3 regions of the Rhizobium sp. SJZ105 genome follow, and region 2 is predicted to be linked to each of the others. Evidence: predicted binding sites of a transcription regulator. Region 2 holds the regulator's gene; each other region holds the start of a gene.

Region 1 (7,516 bases), 1.1 Mb from region 2:
GCGAAATCACCCAGCGCATTGATGAGGTCGCGCACACCGAAATTGCGCAGCGCCGAACCGAAGAATACCGGCGTCATGTGACCTTCCAGGAACGCCTGACGGTCAAAGGGGCGGCAGGCTTCCAGAGCCAGTTCCGTTTCCTCGATAAAGACCTTGCGCTCATTTTCCGGCAGACGATCGGCGACAGCCTGAGGGCCGTTGACCGAAAGGCCATCCACCTGCGTGTCGTTGCCACGAAAGGTGTTTTCAGCAAGATTGTAAGCGCCACAGAAGCTCTTCGCCCGGCCGACCGGCCAGGTGATCGGCGCGGTATCGAGCGCCAGCTTTTCCTCGACCTCATCCAGAATCTCGAAGGGATCGCGGCTTTCGCGGTCCATCTTGTTGATGAAGGTGATGATCGGAATATCGCGCATGCGGCAAACTTCGAAAAGCTTCAGCGTGCGCGGCTCGATACCCTTGGCGGCATCGATGACCATGATCGCCGCATCCACCGCCGTCAGCGTGCGGTAGGTGTCATCGGCAAAGTCTTCGTGGCCGGGCGTATCGAGGATGTTGAAGACGCGGTCGTTATATTCGAAGGTCATGACCGAAGTGACGACCGAAATGCCGCGCTCGCGCTCGATCTTCATCCAGTCCGAACGGGTCTGGATGCGATCCTTCTTCGCCTTCACCTCGCCGGCAAGCTGGATCGCTCCGCCGAACAGCAGCAGTTTTTCCGTAAGCGTGGTCTTACCCGCGTCCGGGTGCGCAATAATAGCAAAGGTGCGGCGGCGGGAGACCGCCTCGGCAAGTGTTTCGGCCATCTGACAAATCCTGTGGAATTGCGGGGTATCTAGCGTTTCAGGCCCGCATTTGCAATTGACCTTGCCGCGATCTCGGCAAACTAATGCCGCATGACCGTTCAAAATGATAATCGACCCCTCCTCCGGCTTGTGCGTCTTGCCAATGGCGCAGACCTCGAATTGCCTTCCTATGAAACCCGTGGCGCCGCCGGAATGGACCTGCGCGCCGCAGTGCCGGCCGATGAACCGCTGACTTTGCAGCCGGGCGAACGGGCGCTGGTGCCGACCGGCTTCGTCTTCGAGGTTCCGCAAGGCTATGAGGCGCAAATCCGTCCGCGCTCCGGCCTCGCCATAAAGAACGGCATCACCTGCCTCAATTCCCCCGGCACGGTGGACAGCGACTATCGCGGCGAAGTGAAGGTCATTCTCGCCAATCTGGGGCAGGCCGATTTTGTCATCGAGCGCGGCATGCGCATCGCACAGATGGTGATTGCACCAGTTACGCAGGTGGCAGTCAGCGAAGTGACCGAAACATCCGAGACGGCACGCGGTGCCGGTGGTTTCGGCTCCACGGGGCTTTGACCAGCCCCCTTATGGCGATTGTTTTCACCCCTGATTTTCGCTATTGATCTGGCGGATTTTCGGGGAAAATGACCATGACGCTGACGACCCTTCTTGCCTATGCCACCGCACTCTTCATCGCCGCTGCCATTCCCGGCCCCGGCATGACGGCGATCGTGGCGCGGGCGCTTGGATCGGGGTTTCGGGAAACCTTCTTCATGGGCCTCGGGCTGGTGCTGGGCGACATGATCTACCTGACCGGCGTGATCCTCGGCCTCGCCTTCGTGGCGCAGACTTTTCAGGAGGCCTTCATGGTCCTGAAGTTTGCCGGCGCAGCCTATCTTCTCTATATCGCATGGAAGCTCTGGACCGCCGGCCTCTTGCCACAGGACCTGAAGGCGAAAAAAAGCACCAGCATTCCCATGTCGTTTCTGTCCGGCCTGCTGATCACGCTGGGTAATCCAAAAACCATGCTGTTTTATGTGGCGCTGGTGCCGACGCTGATCGACATCCGCATGATCGGCCCATCGGAATATGCGACACTTCTGGCGCTGACCTTCATCGTATTGATGGCCGTTCTCCTGCCTTACATCCTGCTTGCCGCCAAGGCGCGCAACCTCCTGAAACGGCCAAGTGCGTTGACGATCCTCAACCGCACCGCTGCGGGAATTCTGGCGGGAACGGCGACCATCATCGCGATCCGCAGCACCTGAAACGATTTCGTGCATTTGCCTGATTTATCGTGAATTTTTTCCGGTAATCAGACGATATTAGGACGAACGTTCGCTGGCCTGACAAGACTATTGCTCCTATTCTGCCGCTGAAATCTTGCGGCCACACATCGTGTGGCCTTCATACAGGAGAGCATCATGCCCGAAGCCAGAAAGCCCGGACGCGGACGCGTCTATTCCTCCATCACCGAAACAATCGGCGATACGCCGATCGTGCGGCTGGACAAGCTGGCGAGGGAAAAGGGCGTGAAGGCCAATCTTCTCGCCAAGCTGGAGTTCTTCAACCCCATCGCCTCCGTCAAAGACCGCATTGGCGTTGCCATGATCGAAGCGCTGGAAGCCCAAGGCAAGATCACCCCCGGCAAAACGACGCTGGTTGAACCGACCTCCGGCAACACGGGCATTGCGCTAGCCTTTGCCGCCGCCGCCAAGGGTTACAAGCTGATCTTGACCATGCCGGAAACGATGTCGGTCGAACGCCGGAAAATGCTCGCCTTGCTGGGCGCGGAACTGGTGTTGACCGAAGGCCCGAAGGGCATGAAGGGCGCCATCGCCAAGGCACAGGAACTGGCCGAAACCCTGCCAGACGCGATTATTCCGCAGCAGTTCGAAAACCCGGCAAACCCGGATATTCATCGCAAGACGACGGCCGAAGAAATCTGGAACGACACCGAGGGTGCTGTCGATATTTTTGTTTCGGGCATCGGCACGGGTGGCACGATCACCGGTACAGGCCAGGTGCTGAAATCCCGCAAGCCGGAGGTGAAGGTCATTGCCGTCGAGCCAGCCGACAGCCCGGTTCTTTCCGGTGGCAACCCCGGTCCGCACAAGATCCAGGGCATCGGCGCCGGTTTTGCACCCGCGATCCTCGACACTGGAATCTATGACGAAATCGTCACCGTGACCAATGACGACGCTTTTGAAATCGCCCGTCTGGTGGCGAGGCTGGAAGGCGTACCCGTCGGCATCTCCTCGGGCGCGGCACTCGCAGCGGCAATCAAGGTCGGCGCACGTGAGGAAAATGCCGGCAAGAATATCGTCGTCATCATTCCCTCCTTCGCGGAACGTTACCTTTCGACCGCTCTTTTCGAAGGGCTTGGGCTTTAAGCCGTTCCTCTTCGGTCAGGCCGCAAACGCGCGCCTGACGGCAATGACCGATTGTGCCGCCGGCCATCCGCCAGCGGCACAATTGTTTTAGCCGGTAAAGGGCGAAGGAAGGCCTCTTATGCCGCCGCCGTCAGTCTTTCACCGGCAATGCGGTATGAAATGGCTTCCGCCACATGGATACGCCCGACAGTTTGTTTGCCGTCCAAATCAGCCAATGTGCGGGCGACCTTGAGAATGCGATGATAACCGCGTGCGGAGAACTTCAATTGTTCGGCAGCATCGCGCAGCAATTGCAGCCCGGAAGCATCGGGCTCCGCATATTTTTCGATCAGCGTTGTCGTGCAGCGAGCGTTGGTGCGAATGCCTGAAGAGCCCGCCGCCGCATAACGCTCCTGCTGCGCAAGGCGGGCGCGAGCGACACGGGCGGCCACCACCGAACTCGGTTCTGCAGTCATGGGACGGATGAGGTCAGTGGCGGAGACGGCGGGAACGTCGATGCGGATATCGATGCGATCCATCAGCGGGCCGGAAATGCGGGCCTGATAATCTGTCATGCAACGTAGGCCTCTGGCGCAGGTGAAACCCGGCTCCCCCGCTCTGCCGCACCGGCAGGGGTTCATCGCAGCGACAAGCTGGATGTCCGCCGGATAGGTGACGCGGTGATTGGCACGGGCAACGATGCATTCGCCCGTTTCCAGCGGCTGGCGCAGCGCATCCAGCACCTGAGGCGCAAATTCCGGGAACTCATCGAGGAAAAGAACGCCGTGGTGGGCAAGTGAAGCCTCACCCGGCTTGGCACGCAGCCCTCCGCCGATAAGCGCGGCCATGGTGGCGGAATGGTGTGGCGTGCGAAACGGTCTGCGGTCCGACAGCTTGCCGCCGGACAATTGGCCGGCGATGGAATGGACCATGGACACTTCCAGCAATTCCGCAGCCTCGAGCGGTGGCAGAATTGAGGGCAAGCGCGCGGCGAGCATGGATTTACCGGAGCCGGGCGGACCAACCATCAGCAGATTATGGCCACCCGCAGCTGCCACCTCCAACGCGCGCCGGGCCGTCTCCTGCCCCTTGATATCGGCCAGATCCGGCAAATTGACCGGATTGGCGCGGATGGCGGGCATCGGGCGGGAGAGAAGCTGGGTGCCGCGAAAATGGTTGGCAAGCGCAATAAGGCTGCGTGGGGCGAGAATATCGATGCCAGCCCCGGCCCAGGCTGCTTCGGGCCCGCTATCAGCCGGGCAAATCAAACCCTTCCCGAGCGCATTGGCACCGATGGCCGCGGGCAGAGCGCCCGAAACCGTGCCGATGGTGCCATCGAGATTGAGTTCGCCGAGAACCACATATTGCCCGAGCGCTTCCGCCGGGATCGCTCCCAACGCGGCCATGAGACCCAAAGCGATCGGAAGATCGAAATGCGATCCTTCCTTGGGCAAATCCGCAGGCGCAAGATTGACCGTGACTTTTTTTGCCGGCAGCGCCAGACCGGAGGCGTGGAGCGCGGCCTGCACACGCTCCCGGCTTTCCGCCACCGCCTTGTCCGGCAGGCCGACGATCTGGATGCCAACTTTTCCGGGTGCGACCATCACCTGCACCTCGACCGGCACACCCTCTATTCCCTGAAATGCAACCGTATTGACCCGTGCCACCATGGCCTGCCCCCGCAAACCGGCCACAACATCAAAGCATTATGCCCCGATGGCGGCCACTCTCAAGTAACCTGCCATAGAGCGAAGAATAAAACAAGAACATTAAGCGAACAATTTCGCGCGAACGGTGTATTTCAGTTGTATAGAGTTGTGCACGCGGAACAAACGCAGGTGGCGAGGAAATTGCCTCAGAAATCCTGTGCTTCGCGCTTTTTCTCGATCGCATCCCACAACAAGCTTGCCACATCGGCACCGCCGAATTTCTGCACTTCACGAATGCCTGTCGGTGAGGTGACGTTGATTTCCGTGAGGTAATCGCCTATCACATCGATGCCAACGAACAGGAAACCGCGCTCGCGCAGGGCGGGGCCGATGCGGCGGCAGATTTCCTTCTCACGCGCGGTGAGTTCCGTTGGCTCCGGGCGGCCGCCGGCATGCATGTTGGAGCGGGCATCATTTTCCGCCGGCACGCGATTGATCGCGCCCACGGGCTCGCCATCCACCAGAAGGATACGCTTGTCGCCCTTGCGAACATCCGGCAAGTATTCCTGGGCGATATAGGGTTCGCGGAACATCTGACCGAACATTTCCAGCAGCGACGAGAAATTGCGGTCGTCCCGCGCGGAATGGAAGACGCCTGCACCACCATTGCCATAAAGCGGCTTGAGGATGATATCGCCCATTTCATTGCGGAAGCGGGCGATTTCAGAGACATCCTTGGTGATCAGCGTCTTCGGCATCAGATCGGCGAATTCGGTGACGAAAATCTTTTCCGGCGAGTTGCGGACCCAGGCGGGATCGTTGACAACAAGCGTTTTGGGATGAATGCGCTCGAGCAAATGGGTCGAGGTGATGTAGGCCATGTCGAATGGCGGATCCTGGCGCAGATGAATGACATCCATGGTCGAGAGATCGACCCGCTCCGGCTCCGAGAGCGAAAAATGGTCGCCCTTGATATCGCGCAGTTCCATCTGTTCGACGGTCGCGTAGATCTTGCCATCGCGCATGGAGAGGCGTTCGGGGGTATAGTGAAACAGCCGGTATCCACGTGCCTGCGCCTCAAGGCTCATGGCGAAGGTGGAGTCGCCGGCGATATTGATGCCGGAGACATGATCCATCTGGATCGCGACGTTCTTGATCTTCGCCATGCGCATCTTCCTCTTGCAGCATGCGGACGCTTCGCGGTTCCGCCGTGCCCATTGCCTCGTCTGTTCGCGATTCCCCGCAGGACCGGAAGAGACCCGGAAATGCTTCAGAAAACCCTGAAGATGTAGGGCAGCGACCATTCAAACGCAACTGCTGCGAGGGGTGCTTTTTGTGAGTTTTATTGAACCTTCACAATTCCGCAGGTGGCGCTGCGCAGAGCCCCAACCTGACGGAGTGTTTTACCAGTTCAGGCCGCCAGCTTGTAGGAACGACCGGCAAACAGCTTGTTCTTGACCCGGTAGGCCAGAGCCAGCGCCGTGGGGAAAGGACGGCGCATGAAGGCAACCTTGCGGACATACTCATCCACGCGCCAGGTGGCCCATGTACCCGCGCGGAAATAAGCGACGTCACCCACCCGCAGGATACTGACTGTGCCGTCTTCCGCCGTCACATGCACCTCACCCTCAAGGATATAGACGGTCTCGTCCCAACCGAAGAACCAGCGGAACTCGCCCGCCGTACAATCCCACATGGCTGTGCTGGAGGCGCGGTCTCCGCTTCTGGAATGATCCGCCGCGCGCGCCTGAGGATCGCCGGAAATTATCCAGTCGGGGTTGATGGGGGCCGGCTGCAGCCGCAAATCGGTGCAGGACGCGCTAACCACGCTCTCGTCTTTTGCCCGGCGCAAAGAGGCCGGCAATATCGGCACCGTGCGGATGGCCATGGTCGCAGCCGCCGCGAACATCATCTTTAAAGGCATATTAGAAAACCCCCGTGAAATATTGGAGATCTTCTATCATCGGGATCGTAACGAAGCGGTTTTGACAATCGGCGCAATTTTAGTCATCGCGCCGATTTCTTATCGTCCACTCAGGCCGTTGCCAGCTGCACGGGCTGCGCCACAGCTTGTTCCGCCTTGCCGGCTATGCGCTTGCCGGTCTCGCTGGAGAAGAAGTGCAGCTTGTCTGGAGATATGGCGACCGACAAGGTAGCCGGAATCTCGACCTCCGGCGAAAACGCCACGGTCAGGTTCTGGTCGCCGATCATGCCGTGGATAAGACGCTGCGAGCCGAGTTCCTCGATATACTCGACGCGTAGCGAAAAACCGGGCTCACCTGCCGCCGCCAGGCGGAAATCTTCCGCCCGCATGCCCACAGTAACCGGGCCGGAGGCGGGGGCGAAACCGTTGAGCGCGATCAGCGACGGCCCGACCGCAAGGCTATCCCCATGCAACTCGCCGCTCAGCAGGTTCATGGCGGGAGAGCCGATGAAGCTTGCGACAAAGGTGGAAGCGGGGGTGTGATAGACCTCAAGCGGTGCGCCGATCTGTTCGATGCGGCCGCCGTTCAGCACCACCAGACGATCTGCCAGCGTCATGGCTTCCAGCTGATCGTGCGTGACGTAGATCGAAGTAGTGCCGAGGCGCTTTTGCAGGCGCTTGATCTCCCCGCGCATGGAAACGCGCAGTTTGGCATCAAGGTTGGACAGGGGCTCATCAAACAGGAAGGCCGCCGGTTTGCGCACGATGGCGCGGCCCATGGCG
Region 2 (7,516 bases):
ATGCCGAGCGTGATCCGGCATCAAGCCACAGCGCGTCTTCGCCGTGAAAAGAGTCCTTTCAACCCAGGGACCTGGGCTGACTGAACCCCGGATCAACTCGGGAGTGAGCAGTGCGGATAAACCGCCCATCCCTGAGACTGGCCCGCCAGGCGGCGGGCCATATCGCGAAACCCGAACGCGGATTATCCGCGCAGGATCGAACGGCCGGCGTAAGCAGCCTGCGGGCCCAGCATTTCTTCAATGCGGATAAGCTGGTTGTACTTTGCGAGCCGGTCGGAACGGGCAAGCGAGCCGGTCTTGATCTGACCGCAGTTGGTTGCGACCGCGAGATCGGCGATGGTGGAATCTTCCGTTTCGCCCGAACGGTGCGACATGACGGCGGTGTAACCTGCCTTGTGCGCCGTTTCGACTGCGTCCAGCGTCTCGGAAAGCGAACCGATCTGGTTGACCTTGACGAGGATGGAGTTGGCGACACCCATCTTGATACCGTCGCGAAGGCGGGCGGAGTTGGTGACGAAAAGATCGTCGCCCACCAGCTGGCACTTGTTGCCAATGAGATCGGTCAGCGCCTTCCAGCCATCCCAGTCGTCTTCAGCCATGCCGTCTTCAACGGAGATGATTGGATATTTCGCGACGAGTTCGGCCAGGTATTCGGCCTGCTCGATCGGCGAACGGGTCTTGCCTTCGCCTTCATAAACGTAATTGCCGTTCTTGAAGAATTCGGTCGCCGCACAGTCGAGACCGATGAACATGTCGTCGCCTGGACGGTAGCCAGCCTTTTCGATCGACTTCATGATGAAATCGAGTGCTGCCGGCGCGCTTTCGAGACCCGGTGCAAAACCGCCCTCATCGCCGACATTGGTGTTGTGGCCCTGTGCGGACAGTTCTTTTTTCAGCGTATGGAAGACTTCGGAGCCCATGCGCACGGCTTCGCGAATGTTTTCTGCACCGACCGGCAGGATCATGAATTCCTGGAAGTCGATGGGGTTATCGGCATGCGCGCCGCCGTTGATGATGTTCATCATCGGAACCGGCAGCAGATGCGCGTTCGGGCCGCCGACATAACGGTAAAGCGGCAGGCCGGAGGCTTCAGCGGCAGCCTTCGCAACGGCGAGCGACACGCCGAGGATGGCGTTGGCGCCGATGCGCGACTTGTTCGGCGTGCCGTCGAGCGCGATCATCATCTGATCGATCTGGATCTGGTTTTCAGCGTCGAAACCGCCAATCGCGTCGAAGATTTCTGTATTGACGGCTTCGACCGCCTTTTCCACGCCCTTGCCGAGATAACGCTTGCCGCCATCGCGCAGCTCAACCGCCTCATGCGCGCCGGTGGAGGCGCCGGAGGGAACGGCGGCACGGCCCATGGAGCCGTCTTCGAGATAAACGTCGACTTCAACGGTCGGATTGCCGCGGCTGTCGAGAATTTCGCGCGCGATGATATCGGTAATGGCAGTCATGGTCTCTCCCTTGGGAATGGAACAGATATTTTCCGTCGCCTGTCTTAGACGATGGCGAAGAAATTACAATGACGGTGGGCAGCGGAAACGGCCCGCCCGCCATTAAAATCGATTGGCACAAAAGTGCCCGCCGTCACGGTCAGCCGATCAGGCTTTCGTAATCGCGTCGAAAGCCAGAAGCTTTTCGAGCAGTTTCGGCATGTCCTTCAGGTGGACCATGTTAGGGCCGTCTGACGGCGCATTGTCCGGATCCTCATGGGTCTCGATGAAGAGGCCGGCCACGCCAACCGCAACGGCCGCACGCGCCAACGTCTCGACGAATTCGCGCTGGCCACCTGTGGAGCCGCCCTGCCCGCCCGGCTGCTGCACCGAATGGGTGGCATCGAAAACGACAGGTGCGCCGAGCGCTGCCATGATCGGCAACGAGCGCATGTCGGAAACCAGCGTGTTGTAACCGAAGGACGCGCCGCGCTCGCACAACATCACATTCGGATTGCCGCTCTCATTGAGCTTGGCAAGCACGTTCTTCATGTCCCAGGGCGCCAGAAACTGGCCTTTCTTGACGTTGATGACGCGGCCGGTCTTGGCGGCAGCAACGAGAAGATCGGTCTGGCGGCTGAGGAACGCCGGAATCTGCAGAACGTCCACCACCTCGGAAACGACGGCGCATTGCTCTTCCGTGTGGATGTCGGTCAGAACAGGAAAACCGAATTCCTTCTTGAGATCGGCAAAAACCTGCATCGCGTTATCCAGGCCGATGCCGCGTTTTCCGGAAAGCGAAGTGCGGTTCGCCTTGTCGAAAGAGGACTTGTAGACAAGCCCTATTCCCAGCTTGTCGCAAAGCTCCTTCAGGACGCCAGCGATCATGAAGGCATGTTCGCGGCTTTCCATCTGGCACGGACCGGCAATCAGCGAAAACCGCTCGGTATTCGAGAAGGAAACCTTGCTGGCGCCGTCGCCGGCAGTGACTTTAAGATTGTTCGTAACGCTCATCATTTTTCCTCGAAGGCGAAGGCAACGCCCTGACCGGGTGCCGCGGGCACCACCAGACGGCCGTCCGCTTTTGCGCAGGACACGCCATTAGCAGCAAGCACCGCCTCTGTCACGGCAAGATCGTGTGAAGAAAAGACGATGCCCGCGCCGCGCAATCCGCCTTCGTTGCCATCCTGAGCATTCAGGGTCTGCCCGCCGAAAGGCGGTTTTCCGGTCAATCTGATGCTGGCATTGCCGGTCGCGAAAACCATATCACCGCCCGGAGACCATTTGCCTTCACAGCCAAACACCGTCTCGATCAGGCCCGCCACCTTCGCATCGCCGCCGGTAAACAGGACGATTTCACTGAGGCCGGTGACACCATTGGCGTGGCGCTCCAGCATGGTGCGATCGCCCGGAAGGGCTTGAAGCCGTTGACAACTGAACAAAAAGAAATCCGCGGCCGCCCCGCTTGCCGCAAAAGCCAGCCGGAACGCCGCCTCGCCTTGCGAGCCATCCGGCATCCGAACAGGCCGCGAAAACTCGAAAACATCGCCCGCCGAAAGGCCGGCTGCCCGAAACCGCTCATGGTCAACCAAGGCGTCTTCAGTCTTGGCAACAAGAGCCGAAAAACCCTCCTGCCCGTCCCGTTGCCGGAAGGCCACATCCCTGCCGGTGAATACATCACCCCTCTCTATTGAGGCATTATATTTAGCCGGATCAGCAATTGCGAGCGGCTCCAGATAGGTGCCATCGGCGAAAAATACGCAGGCATTTTGGGTGCCGAAAGGATGCAGAGCCTCCGGCGCAACCGTAAAGCCAAGACTGACGAGGCGCTTCACGGCGACGCCTATGACTTCCACGGGCAAAACGAGATGGTCGACGCTATAGGGTTTCGTCATGAAAATGTATCCTGCTGGCCTTCCGCTCGGAGCATGCCGGGACGGGTTTGACCGCACAAAAGCACAATTGCGTGCTATGAGGCAAATCATCACAGCAACGGATGGCACCTTCACGAAATTTTAGGGGATTGCAGAACACATATGGAACATATAGTGTTCGTTCTGTATTTGTTTCGCGACTTCCACTACGATTCTAAAGGGTGTTTTCCTCATGCTCACGCGCAAACAGCAGGAATTGCTTCTCTTCATTCATGAACGAATGAAAGAGTCCGGCGTGCCGCCCTCCTTCGATGAAATGAAGGACGCACTCGATCTTGCTTCGAAATCCGGCATCCACCGCCTGATAACCGCTCTCGAAGAGCGCGGGTTCATTCGTCGGCTACCGAATAGAGCTCGGGCGCTGGAAGTCATCAAGCTGCCCGAGGCTTATACGCCGGGTGCAAGGCCGCAGCGCGGCTTTTCGCCGAGCATTATCGAAGGCAGCCTTGGCAAGCCCAAGACGCCGGAACCGGCCCCTGCCCCCAAGACGCCGGCCAACGATCTGGGCGGGGCTGTCACCGTGCCGGTCATGGGCCGCATCGCTGCGGGCGTGCCGATTTCCGCCATCCAGAACAACACCCATGATGTGGCCGTGCCAGTAGACATGCTTGGCACGGGCGAACATTACGCTCTTGAGGTCAAGGGTGATTCGATGATCGAGGCCGGCATTTTCGACGGCGACACAGTCATCATCCGCAACGGCAACACCGCCAATCCCGGGGACATCGTTGTGGCTCTGGTGGATGACGAGGAAGCCACGCTGAAGCGCTTCCGCCGCAAGGGTGCCTCCATTGCGCTCGAGGCGGCAAACCCAGCCTATGAGACCCGTATTTTCGGGCCCGACCGGGTGAAAATTCAGGGCAAGCTGGTGGGGCTGATCCGCCGCTACCATTGATCTTATCGAACCGAACGTGCTCACTTTACATTAGGCGTCATCGTGAAGATGGCGCCTATATATGGTTTGGCTGTTTCCAAACGTGGCGTGCTTTAGCGGGTGCACGAGGATATGCGCCATTCAGCCTATGCGCGTTGCCCTTTCCAAACTAAGTTCCTGCTCCATAAAGATGCTTCGGTTTCGCTACAGGCGTGGTGGCGAATGGGCTGCTCGCTGTAATTGTCGAAGCGATCCCATCCGCTGTTTTTTAGCGACGTTGTTCTGTCGTGTTGCGCAGTCAGATTTTAGTAGTCACCAAAGGGTGACTTATCGCAAGCCGCGCTCTCAGTGACCCCACATCACCATTCATCAACGGCGTTTATGGGAGCCATGGATAATTTTCGATATTCCGTGAACGCTTGGCAGGTGTAGAAATACGCGTCATATCCGGGAGATACGCGATGTACGATCTTTATATAGCCAACAAGAACTATTCTTCATGGTCGCTGCGGCCGTGGGTATTGATGCGCACGCTCGGTATCGCCTTTGATGAAAAGCTCATTCCGTTCGGCGAAGGCGTCTCCTTCTCCTCCTTTTCGCCGACGGGCAAGGTGCCCTGCCTGGTCGACGAGGGTATGACGGTTTGGGAAACGCTTTCGATCGTCGAATATCTTGCCGAAAGACACCAGGGTGTCTGGGCAAGCGACAAGCATGCGAGGGCCTGGTCGCGTTCGGCCGCAAGTGAGATGCATGCCGGCTTTTCCTCGCTGCGCAATCTCTATCCCATGTCGGTGGGCATTCGGGTCAAACCCAGGGGCGGCGATGCCGGGCTTAAAGCCGATATAAAGCGGATCGATGCGTTGTGGAGCGAGGGTCTCACAAAATTCGGCGGGCCATATCTCGCCGGTCAAAAGTTCACGGCGGTCGATGCTTTCTTCTGCCCGGTTGCATTCCGTTTCCAGACCTATGGCAGCGCGGATCTTTCGCCAGCAGCGAAAGCCTATTGCGACCGGCTGCTCGCCCTGCCTGCCATGCAAGAATGGTACGAGGCCGGTTTGAAGGAGAGCTGGCGCGACGCTGGTCATGAAGAGGAAGTTGGCGAGATCGGCGAATTGACTGAAGATTTGCGCGCCAAGGCCCGATGATCCATGCTGGCGGCTGTCATTGCGACGCCGCCAGCAGCCGGATGATGGGCTGCGGCAGATCACGGTCGAAACGTCCGCTTTTCCAGTCGTAATAACGGTGCTGGCTCCAGGGCCTGTCCGTTCCGGCGATTGCGGCGCGCAGCCCGCTCGCCACACCCTCCTCCCTCTTGTTAGCAAAATCTATTTCCACAGAACCGAGACGCCGCAAGATGTCACGGCTGAGCAGGAGTGCACCCGAGCGGCACTGCGAAAAAGAGGTTCTGCGGGAAACAACGACGATATCGGCAATATCGCAGGCTTTTCCGGCGAAGCGGCCATCGTCCAGAACGACGATCCACTCTCCGCTTGCGGCGCTCGCTACGCACCATATGTCTTTCCTGCAGGTGAAGACGCCAACTTTGGCGTCTTTGAGCGCCGCCGTCATCTCGCGTACCACCACAGCCATGTCTTCGGGCGACAGTTTCGATCTCGAGTCAGAACCAGCAGTATTTGCCATGCTCTCACCATTTATAAAATCTGGCGGCACGGTTTTTTCCGGCAGCAGCAGCGCCCTTTGCCACTGGCCGTAAACGAAGCCCTGCGGACGGGCTTTTGTGGTTGAGACCTTGCCGTCCTCCACGAGTGCCACCAATTCGCCGTCCTCGTGAATCAATAGATCCGGTAGATCACGATAGGCCGTAACTGCCGACACGCCGAAGGCGAAGAGCAGAAACGGGATGCCAAGAAGCGCAAGCCGGCTGCGCAGCAATGTCAGCAGCAGGAAACCCACCGAAGCCAAACCGACAAACCAGCCATGCGGACGCCCAGTCGCTGCGCTGCCGCCCCAGGAGGCCACCTCGTTTGCAACCTCGATGACGAGTGCCATGCCATAACCCATGATCTTCAGGAACGGCGCGTCGAGCCCGAAGGGCATCAGCAGCATTGCGATAAGAGCGAATGGCATGACGATCAGCGACATGAGCGGCATCGCAGCCAGATTGGCGAACAGTCCATAGGTGGTGACACGGTGAAAATGTTCGGCTGAATAGATCGCCGTCGAAAGGCCCCCGATCAGCGACGTCGTGATAACGCCGCCAATGACCGCGCCCATCATTTCCGCCACCTTCAGCCATGCGGGCTTGCGCCCGATGAACAGCCGTTCGCGATCCGTACGCCAACGGCTCCAGAAGGCATAGGCGGACACAAGCGCTATAGTGGCGGCAAATGACATCTGAAAACTCGGACCCATGATTTCCGAGGGCGAGAAAGCCAGAATGATCAGGGCGGAAATGGCAACGTTTCTGAGGCTGAGTGATGGCTGATCGAAAAGGACCGCGATCAGCATCACAGACATCATCAGCCAGGCACGCTCGGCGGAAACGGCAAAACCGGAAATCAGATAATAGGCAAGCGTCATCAGCAGTGCCGCGAAAGCCGCGATCTTCTTGACCGGCCAGCGCTGCGCAAAGGCGGGAAACAAGCTGAAAGCCAGTCTCAGGCCAACAAAGAATATGCCGGAGGCCAGTGCCATGTTGAGCCCGGATATGGCAACGATATGGGCAAGGCCGGAGAGCCGCAACGCCTCCATCGTCTCCGCCGATATAGCCTGTCTCTCATCGGTGATGATGGAGGCGGCGAAGGCTCCGGCATCACCGCCGATGGTGGTGCGGATGCGTTCGGCAATTGCGCTGCGAAGGCCGTAAAGCCGCATATCGGCCCATTCCAACCAACCCTTGTCAGGCCTTGCGTCACCAACGGGTGATACAAGCGCATCCGGTGATTTATAAAAGAAACCGGTCGCGCCTATGCCTCTGAAATAGGACGTGAAGGCGAAGTCGTTCAGTCCCGGCAAGGCCGGGCCGGACGGCGGCGAGAGGCGGACCTTGCCGCGAAGGGTTGCTCCGAGTGCGATCGGCTCGCCTCCGCCACGCGAAAGCACCGATATCCTCTGCGGCGGACGCGACAATGTCGGGTCCGCTGTTGCGGTCAGATCGACGACATATCGCCAGTAGCCGCGTGCATCGACCTCCCGGCGCGCCACGGTGCCGGTGATGGTGGTGGTGACGGGGGTATCCAGCACCACGGTCCCTGCCCGTCGGGTTTCTAAATCGGCCAGAAGCATGCCGAGCAATAGAAAAGCGAAAGGGC
Region 3 (7,516 bases), 620 kb from region 2:
AATCGACATGTCGTTGTCGTTGAGGATGACGATCAGCCGCGCGTCGAGCGCACCGGCATTGTTGAGCGCCTCAAACGCCATGCCCGCAGACATGGAGCCATCACCGATGACGGCGATAACCTTGCGGTCGCTCTGATCCAGCCCCGCAGCCACCGCCATGCCGAGACCGGCGGAAATGGAGGTGGAGGAATGGCCGGCGCCGAAATCGTCATATTCGCTCTCGGCCCGACGCGTGAAACCGGAAAGCCCGCCTTCCTGGCGCAGCGTGCGGATGCGCTCGCGACGGCCGGTCAGGATCTTGTGCGGATAGCATTGGTGGCCGACATCGAAGATCAACCGGTCTTCAGGCGTGTTGAACACCTTGTGGATGGCAATCGTCAGCTCCACCACGCCCAGACCGGCACCCAGATGCCCGCCGGTGCTCGACACCGCGTCGATCATCTCGTCGCGCAACTCCCTTGCCAGTTCCGGCAGGTCGCGATCGTCGATCTCCTTGAGATCGGATGGAAAATTCACCCGGTCAAGCAATGGGGTCTGTGGCATTCCGGTCAATCGTTCGGCCTTTTCTCGTGTCAGCGGTGGGCACCAGTGCGTCTTTCATATAGAAAGCCAGCAGTTGAGCCCTGCATGTCGTTCACTTCTATAGAATTTCAACCCTCCGGCAAAGGGACAAACTCTTCTTCGTCGCCGGGAACGATATCGAAGCGTCCGGTTCTCCACTCCTGTTTGGCCTGCTCTATGCGTTCTTTTGATGACGAAACGAAGTTCCACCAGATGTAACGGCGCTGGTTGAGTGCCGCACCGCCGAAGATCATGATGTGACAGCCGCCGCTGCCGCTCTGCAATGTAATGTCGTCGCCGGGCCGGAAGACGAGCAACTGGTCGGCGGCAAAAACGTCACCCGCGACATCCAGAGAGCCGGAAAGAATGTAGATCGCCCGTTCCTCATGGTCGGCGGAGAACGGGAATTTCACACCCGGTTCCAGCGTCAGGTCAACGTAAAGCGTGTCGGTAAAAGCCGAAACGGGGGAAGTGAGGCCTTCGAAGTCACCGATAACGACCCGGCCGGATGCGCCCTTGATATCGATCAGAGGCATGTCTTCCCGGGCGGTATGGGAAAAAGCCGGAGCGATTTCCTCCATATGATCGGGGAGGGCAAGCCAGGTCTGCAGGCCGGACATGGAAAGCGGATGGCCGCGCAGGTTTTCCGGCGTGCGCTCCGAATGCACGATTCCGCGCCCCGCCGTCATCAGGTTGATGTCGCCGGGCCGGATGACCAGTTCGGTGCCGAGGCTGTCGCGATGCTTGATTTCGCCGTCAAACAGATAGGTAACGGTGGAAAGCCCGATATGCGGATGCGGCTTGACATCCAGCGCCTCGCCCGCCTTCAGGATGGCCGGACCCATGCGGTCGAAAAAGATGAATGGGCCGACCAGCCGCCGCTGCCGCGTCGGCAGCGCACGCCGCACGGCGAAGCCGCCAATATCGCTGGTGCGCGGAATGATGAGGTTTTCGATGGCGTCGCAGGCGAAAGCATCACCCGCGACAGGATCGTTGCCGGGAAAGAAGGACATCCGAAGCTCCTCGTATCGTTACACGCAAGCTTACCACGAACGATACGACGTGGGAGCGCCGTAATGTTGAACGCTGTGTCGCCCCCGTTCAACAGGACGTGTTTATTCCCCGTCCAGCGGCTCCACGCCCTGTGGTTTTCCGGCGCGGTCGAGACGGATTTTCTCGATACGCTTTTCGGCGGCGTTCAACAGCGTCTCGCAATGTTTTTTCAGGGCTTCGCCGCGCTCGTAGATGGCGATCGACTCGTCCAGCGCCACGTCTCCGCGCTCCAGGCGTGCAACAATGCTTTCCAGCTCGGCGACGGCCTTTTCGAAGGAATAACCGCTGACATCGGCTGTGTTGGCATTTTCCGTCATTTTCAACCCTTCATCATTCTCAAAATATGCATGGCCGCCGATTCCGCCAGCCCTTCCAGATCATAACCGCCTTCAAGCAGGCTGACGACCCGGTTCGAGGCGTATTTGTCCGCCATTTCCAGCAACCGCCCCGTCGCCCAGTCGAAATCCTCGCCCACCAGATTGATCTGCGCCAGCGGATCGCGGTGATGCGCGTCGAAACCGGCGGAGATGATGATGAGATCGGGCGAAAAATCGGCAATCGCCGGCAGGACGCGGGATTTGAACGCCTCGCGAAAATACTCGCTGCCGGTATTGGGGGAAAGTGGCGCGTTGACGACATTGTTCTTCACGCCAGTTTCGTTTTTATCGCCGCTCCACGGGTAAAGCGGCATCTGGTGGGTGGAACAGAACAGCACTGACGTGTCGTTCCAGAAGATATCCTGCGTACCGTTGCCGTGATGCACGTCCCAGTCGATGATGGCGACGCGCTCTGCGCCGTGCACCTTCTGGGCGTGACGGGCGGCGATTGCTGCATTGTTGAAGAGACAGAACCCCATGGCCTTTGCGGTTTCCGCATGGTGGCCGGGCGGGCGGGACGCAACGAAGACGTTGTCGGCGGCACCCGTAAACACGTCATCTACCGCCACCATCGCAGCGCCAATACCGGTCAGCGCCGCTTGCAGGCTTTTCGGCGAGACATAGGTGTCGGCCTCGACGCGGTTGATCTCGCCATCTTCCTCGGGAATCTGGCGCATGACGGACAGCAGATGCTCCTCCGGATGCGCCAGAAGCACGGCATCCTCGTTGGCCTGCGGCGCTTGCTTGCGGACCAGCCGCTCGAAATTCGGATGTTCGAGCGCAATGTTCAGAGATCGCAGCCGATCCGGCCGCTCGGGATGGCCTTCCGGCGTGATGTGTTCAAGGAAGATCGGATGTTCGTAAAGACGGGTCGCCATTCTCTAATCCTCCCGAAATAAGCTGATCAAGTGCGCTGCGGCAAAAGCGGATAACCGACCATCACAGCGCGGCCGGCAAGGGCGGCAAGCACGGCCTTCAACGCATCGCCGGGAATGAAGGCGAGCGAACCCATGAACGCCTTTTCAAACCCGAGCCCGACCACCAGCGCCAGATAGGAGATGCCGAAGGCATAAAGCACGACCACGCCGCCGGCGAGGCTGGCGATGAAGAAACCGATACCCTGCGTCAGAGCCGACTGGCCGCGATTGACGAGTTTTTCCGAGAGCGTGCCGGTGACGAAAGCGGCAGCAATCCAGCCGATCAGGAAGCCCGTGGTCGGCGTGGTGAAGATGGAAAGGCCGCCGCGTCCGCCTGAGAGGACTGGCAGGCCGATGGCGGCGATGAGGATGGTCAGAAGAACCGCGAGCGTGCCGCGTTTCGCCCCCAGCACGACACCGGCCAGCATGACGCCAAGTGACTGCGCGGTGATGGGCACCGGAATGAAACCAAGCGTGATCGGCGGCAAAAGTCCGAGTGCGATGATGATGGCGGAAAACAGCGAGATCAGCACAAGGTCGCGGGTCGTCATGGCTCGGGAACTCCGGATGGTTGTTTTGCCGTCAGCTTTGGCCTCTGAAACCGCGCGCGTCAATGGCGTCGGCAATGGCATCCGCATCCTTCAACGTCATAATGACGAGCGGCACGATGATCGTGGCCAGCCGAACGGGGAGGCCGCGCGCCCGGTGCGCATCGCGCACGGCATGGTAACGATTGACGATCTCAGGCACGAACCGCACGACGAGCCCGACCGCGAGCCCGATATCGGCCGCCTTGACCAGCCCCAGCCTTTCCAGCGGGGCGGCGGCAAGCGCGATTTCGTCCATGAATTGCGAAATGCTGACGGTGATGGTGACGGCGGTGGCGAGGAGCGCCAGTGCAGTCAGCCGCAAAAGATTGACACTCGCATCGTTTACCGGAAGCAGCAGATAGCTGAAGGCGGCAACGAGGAGAATGGTCAGCATCACCGGGCGTAGCCGCAGGCCGATCTCGCGGAATTGCAGCCGCGTCTCGCGCACAATGGCGGCGGCCACGACGACGGCGCATCCCAGCAAAAGCAGATCGCGGGTGAGAAATAGCGCAATGCTGAAAACCATCAGCGTCACGAGCTTGAGGCGTGGAGAGACGCGGTAGAGCCAGCCCGTGCCTTCGACATGAAGGGACTTCATCGCGACGCAACCTCCAGATAACGTGCCACCGCCTCTTCGGGGTTGGCGTCTGCAACAAGCTCGCCTTCGTGAAAAACCAGTACGCGATCGAAGCCGGAAAGCAGCGGCAGATCGTGGGTGATGACGACAAGCGCCTGCGACAACGCAGCCATTGTCTTCTCAACGATCGCGCGGTTTTTGAGGTCGAGCTGATTGGTCGGTTCATCGAGAATGAGGATTTGCGGTTCAGTGACGAGCAGGGCGGCCAGCGCCGCCAGCTGCAATTCGCCGCCGGAAAGCTCGTGCGCGCGCCGTTCTTCCAGATGAGCGATACCGAGCCGGGCAAGCACGGCCTTGACCCGCGTTTCTGTCTCCGTCTTGCCGATACCGAGTCGCTTGAGGCCGAAGGCGACATCGTCGCGTATGATCGGCAGGATGATCTGGTTCTGCGGATTCTGGAAGATGAAACCGACTGCCTGCAATACCGCTCTCGCATCTTTGACGGTGTCGAGACCGTTCACCGACACCTTGCCGCGCGTCGGCTTTGTCAGACCATTGATAAGCCGCGCAAAGGTGGTCTTGCCCGAGCCGTTGAGGCCGATCACGCCGATACGCCGTTCAGTCAATGTCAGGGACACGGGCTGTAAAGCCTGCCTGCCCTCGAAGGCGACGCCTGCGGTGTCGAAACGGATTTCCAAGATTGATGCATCCCTCTATCGCTTTCCGGTTCTATATCGTGTCATCAACAGAAGTGAAACAAAGAACAAAAAAAGAACATTGCAATCCTGAAAAAGCCGTCATACCTTCTGCTTCATGACGATCAAGGTTTCAAACGAAGCGGCAAAGCGGATTTTTCTGGCGCGGCAGGGGCTTTGCTCTCCGCCCGGAAAGGCGCTTTCCAAGGATGGCCTGCTGCAGCTCATTACCGATATCGGTTTCGTGCAGGTGGACAGTATCGGCACGGTGGAGCGCGCCCATCACCAGATAATATTCTCCCGAAACCAGACCTACAGGCGCGAACATCTGACAGCACTGCTGGAAAAGGACCGCGCGCTGTTCGAGCACTGGACGCATGATGCCTCCATCGTGCCGACCGAATTTTACCCCTATTGGAAGCACCGCTTCCGCCGCCGCGAGCCGATCATTCAGGAGCGCTGGCGCAAATGGCATGGTGAGGGGTTTGATGCGGCTTTCGCCGAGACGCTGGAGCGCATCGCCGCCACGGGTCCGGTTCTGGCGCGTGAGTTGAAGGAGGAGGGGCATCAGTCCGGCGGCTGGTGGAACTGGCATCCTTCCAAGACCGCACTCGAGTATCTGTGGCACACCGGCAAGCTTGCCATATCCGGCCGCGTGAATTTCCAGAAGGTCTATGATCTGGCGGAGCGGGTCATTCCCGGCGAGCACCACGAAAGCGAAGTGGAGCATACGCAATTCGTCGACTGGGCCTGCCGGCAGGCGCTCACCCGGCTGGGTTTTGCCACCCATGGCGAAATCGCCGCCTTTTTTGATCTCGTTACCCCGCAGGAGGCGAGGGACTGGGTCAAGAGCCACCGTGACGAACTGTGTGAGGTCTCGCTTCTCGCAAGCGATGGCGGTGCTGCCCGTCCGTCCTATGCTTTTGCGGATTTCAGCGCCGATGTCGCCAACCTGCCGGAGCCGTCGTCCCGCGTCCGTGTGCTGAGCCCCTTCGATCCGCTGTTGCGCGACCGCAACCGCACGGAGCGGCTGTTTGGCTTCTATTACCGTATCGAGGTCTTCGTACCCGAGCCGAAACGGCAATATGGCTACTACGTCTTCCCGCTTCTGGAAGGCGACCGGCTGATCGGCCGTATCGACATGAAGGCAGACCGCAAGCGCAGCACGCTGGATGTGCGCCGCCTGTGGCTGGAACCGGGCGTGCGCGCCTCAGCGGGAAGGCTCGAGAAACTAGACGCGGAATTGTCGCGGCTTGCGAAGTTTACGGGAGTGGAGAGTGTGAATTATCTGGAGGGGTGGCGGGATGTGTAATTGCGCCTTGAGCCTGCCTCTTCCGTCATGCTCGGGCCCGTCCCGAGCATCTGCAACGAAAAATGTATAGGATGCGTCTGCAGATCCTCGGCACAAGACCGAGGATGACGCCGGACGGGCGGAGAGGACGCCAAATCGAAGCGCCCTCGCGACGTCCCTAAATCACCCGATATCCGTTGCCGAAATCTTGATCCCGAAGCCTTCCAGCCCGACATAGTGGCGCTCGCGGGTCGTCATCAGCTTGATCGAGCTGATGCCGAGATCTTTGAGAATCTGCGCGCCGAGGCCGATTTCCAGCCACTCATTTTCGCGGGAGCGGGCCTGTGCGTGCGCTTCGTCGGGATCACGCGCCTTGCGCCGTCCGTCCACCTGGCCGACGCCGACAGAACCTTCGCGTAGATAGACGATGACGCCGCGGCCTTCTTCGGCGATCTTCTGCATATAGTGCTGCACCGGCTGGCGGTCGCCGAACACGTCGTCAGCAACGTTTTCAGGGTGCAGGCGGACGGGAATATCGACGCCATCGCGGATATCGCCGAAAATCACCGCCATATGCTGCATCCGGTCCCATGGCAGGGAGTAGGTATGCGCCTTGGCCGGTCCGAACGGGGTTTGGATGGTGAAGGAGGATTCCATCTCCACCAGCGTTTCCTTGCGCTGGCGATAGGCGATCAGATCGGCGACCGAAACATGCTTCATGCCGTGTTTTTCGGCGAAATCCAGAACCTGCGGACCGCGCATCACGGTGCCATCGTCATTGACCAGCTCGCTGATGACGCCGATGGGCGGCAGGCCAGCGAGCCGGCAGAGATCGACGGCCGCTTCGGTATGGCCGGAACGCATCAGCACGCCGCCTTCGCGGGAAATCAGCGGGAAAATGTGGCCTGGCCGTGTGAAATCCGACGCGCCGACATTCGGGTTGGCGAGATTGCGCACCGTCAAGGTGCGGTCATCCGCCGAAATACCGGTCGTCGTGCCATGCTTGAAATCGACGCTGACGGTGAAGGCGGTGGTGTGGGCGCTGTCGTTCTCCGCCACCATGGCGTTGAGGTTCAGCCTCTTTGCCTCGTCACGCGGCATGGGCGCGCAAACGATGCCGGATGTGTGGCGCACGATCAGCGCCATTTTTTCCGGCGTGCAATGAACCGCCGAAATAATCAGATCGCCTTCGTTTTCACGGTCGTCGTCGTCGGTCACGACAACGATCTCGCCAGCTTCGAAAGCGCGGATAGCGTCGACGACACGTTTCTGATCATAGGCCATTTCGGATTACCTCACTTCAACCGGCCGGTCTGGCCACGATCTCTCAAATAATGGTCGGCAACGGTGCAGGCCACCATCGCCTCGCCGATCGGCACGGCGCGGATGCCGACGCAGGGGTCGTGGCGGCCCTTGGTGCGCACATCCACATTGCGACCGTCGGTGTCGATGGAC

The links. The regulator LexA, encoded in region 2, represses DNA repair genes until DNA is damaged. The targets are predictions, from matches to a motif close to TGTTCNNNNTGTGTTCNG.
Region 1: the regulator LexA is predicted to act here: its motif matches at 4,923-4,940, upstream of FB593_RS08045 (YifB family Mg chelatase-like AAA ATPase).
Region 3: the regulator LexA is predicted to act here: its motif matches at 4,835-4,852, upstream of FB593_RS05780 (energy-coupling factor ABC transporter ATP-binding protein).

The regions. Positions count from the first base shown of each region.
Region 1 covers NZ_VIUP01000001.1:1,590,002-1,597,517, forward strand. Annotated here, with positions in the region: gene FB593_RS08025 (peptide chain release factor 3) at 1-803, opposite strand, end outside; gene dut (dUTP diphosphatase) at 894-1,364, shown strand; gene FB593_RS08035 (LysE family translocator) at 1,439-2,056, shown strand; gene cysK (cysteine synthase A) at 2,213-3,181, shown strand; gene FB593_RS08045 (YifB family Mg chelatase-like AAA ATPase) at 3,298-4,830, opposite strand; gene gshB (glutathione synthase) at 5,016-5,975, opposite strand; gene FB593_RS08055 (cupin domain-containing protein) at 6,221-6,733, opposite strand; gene FB593_RS08060 (sn-glycerol-3-phosphate import ATP-binding protein UgpC) at 6,844-7,516, opposite strand, start outside.
Region 2 covers NZ_VIUP01000001.1:522,862-530,377, forward strand. Annotated here, with positions in the region: gene eno (phosphopyruvate hydratase) at 183-1,457, opposite strand; gene kdsA (3-deoxy-8-phosphooctulonate synthase) at 1,605-2,450, opposite strand; gene FB593_RS02670 (VOC family protein) at 2,450-3,331, opposite strand; gene lexA (transcriptional repressor LexA) at 3,543-4,265, shown strand; gene FB593_RS02680 (glutathione S-transferase family protein) at 4,706-5,389, shown strand; gene FB593_RS02685 (ComEC/Rec2 family competence protein) at 5,406-7,516, opposite strand, start outside.
Region 3 covers NZ_VIUP01000001.1:1,139,680-1,147,195, reverse strand. Annotated here, with positions in the region: gene dxs (1-deoxy-D-xylulose-5-phosphate synthase) at 1-552, opposite strand, end outside; gene FB593_RS05805 (pirin family protein) at 651-1,574, opposite strand; gene FB593_RS05800 (exodeoxyribonuclease VII small subunit) at 1,677-1,931, opposite strand; gene FB593_RS05795 (histone deacetylase family protein) at 1,934-2,869, opposite strand; gene FB593_RS05790 (biotin transporter BioY) at 2,896-3,459, opposite strand; gene FB593_RS05785 (energy-coupling factor transporter transmembrane component T family protein) at 3,491-4,096, opposite strand; gene FB593_RS05780 (energy-coupling factor ABC transporter ATP-binding protein) at 4,093-4,773, opposite strand; gene FB593_RS05775 (winged helix-turn-helix domain-containing protein) at 4,889-6,082, shown strand; gene ribB (3,4-dihydroxy-2-butanone-4-phosphate synthase) at 6,245-7,345, opposite strand; gene aroC (chorismate synthase) at 7,357-7,516, opposite strand, start outside.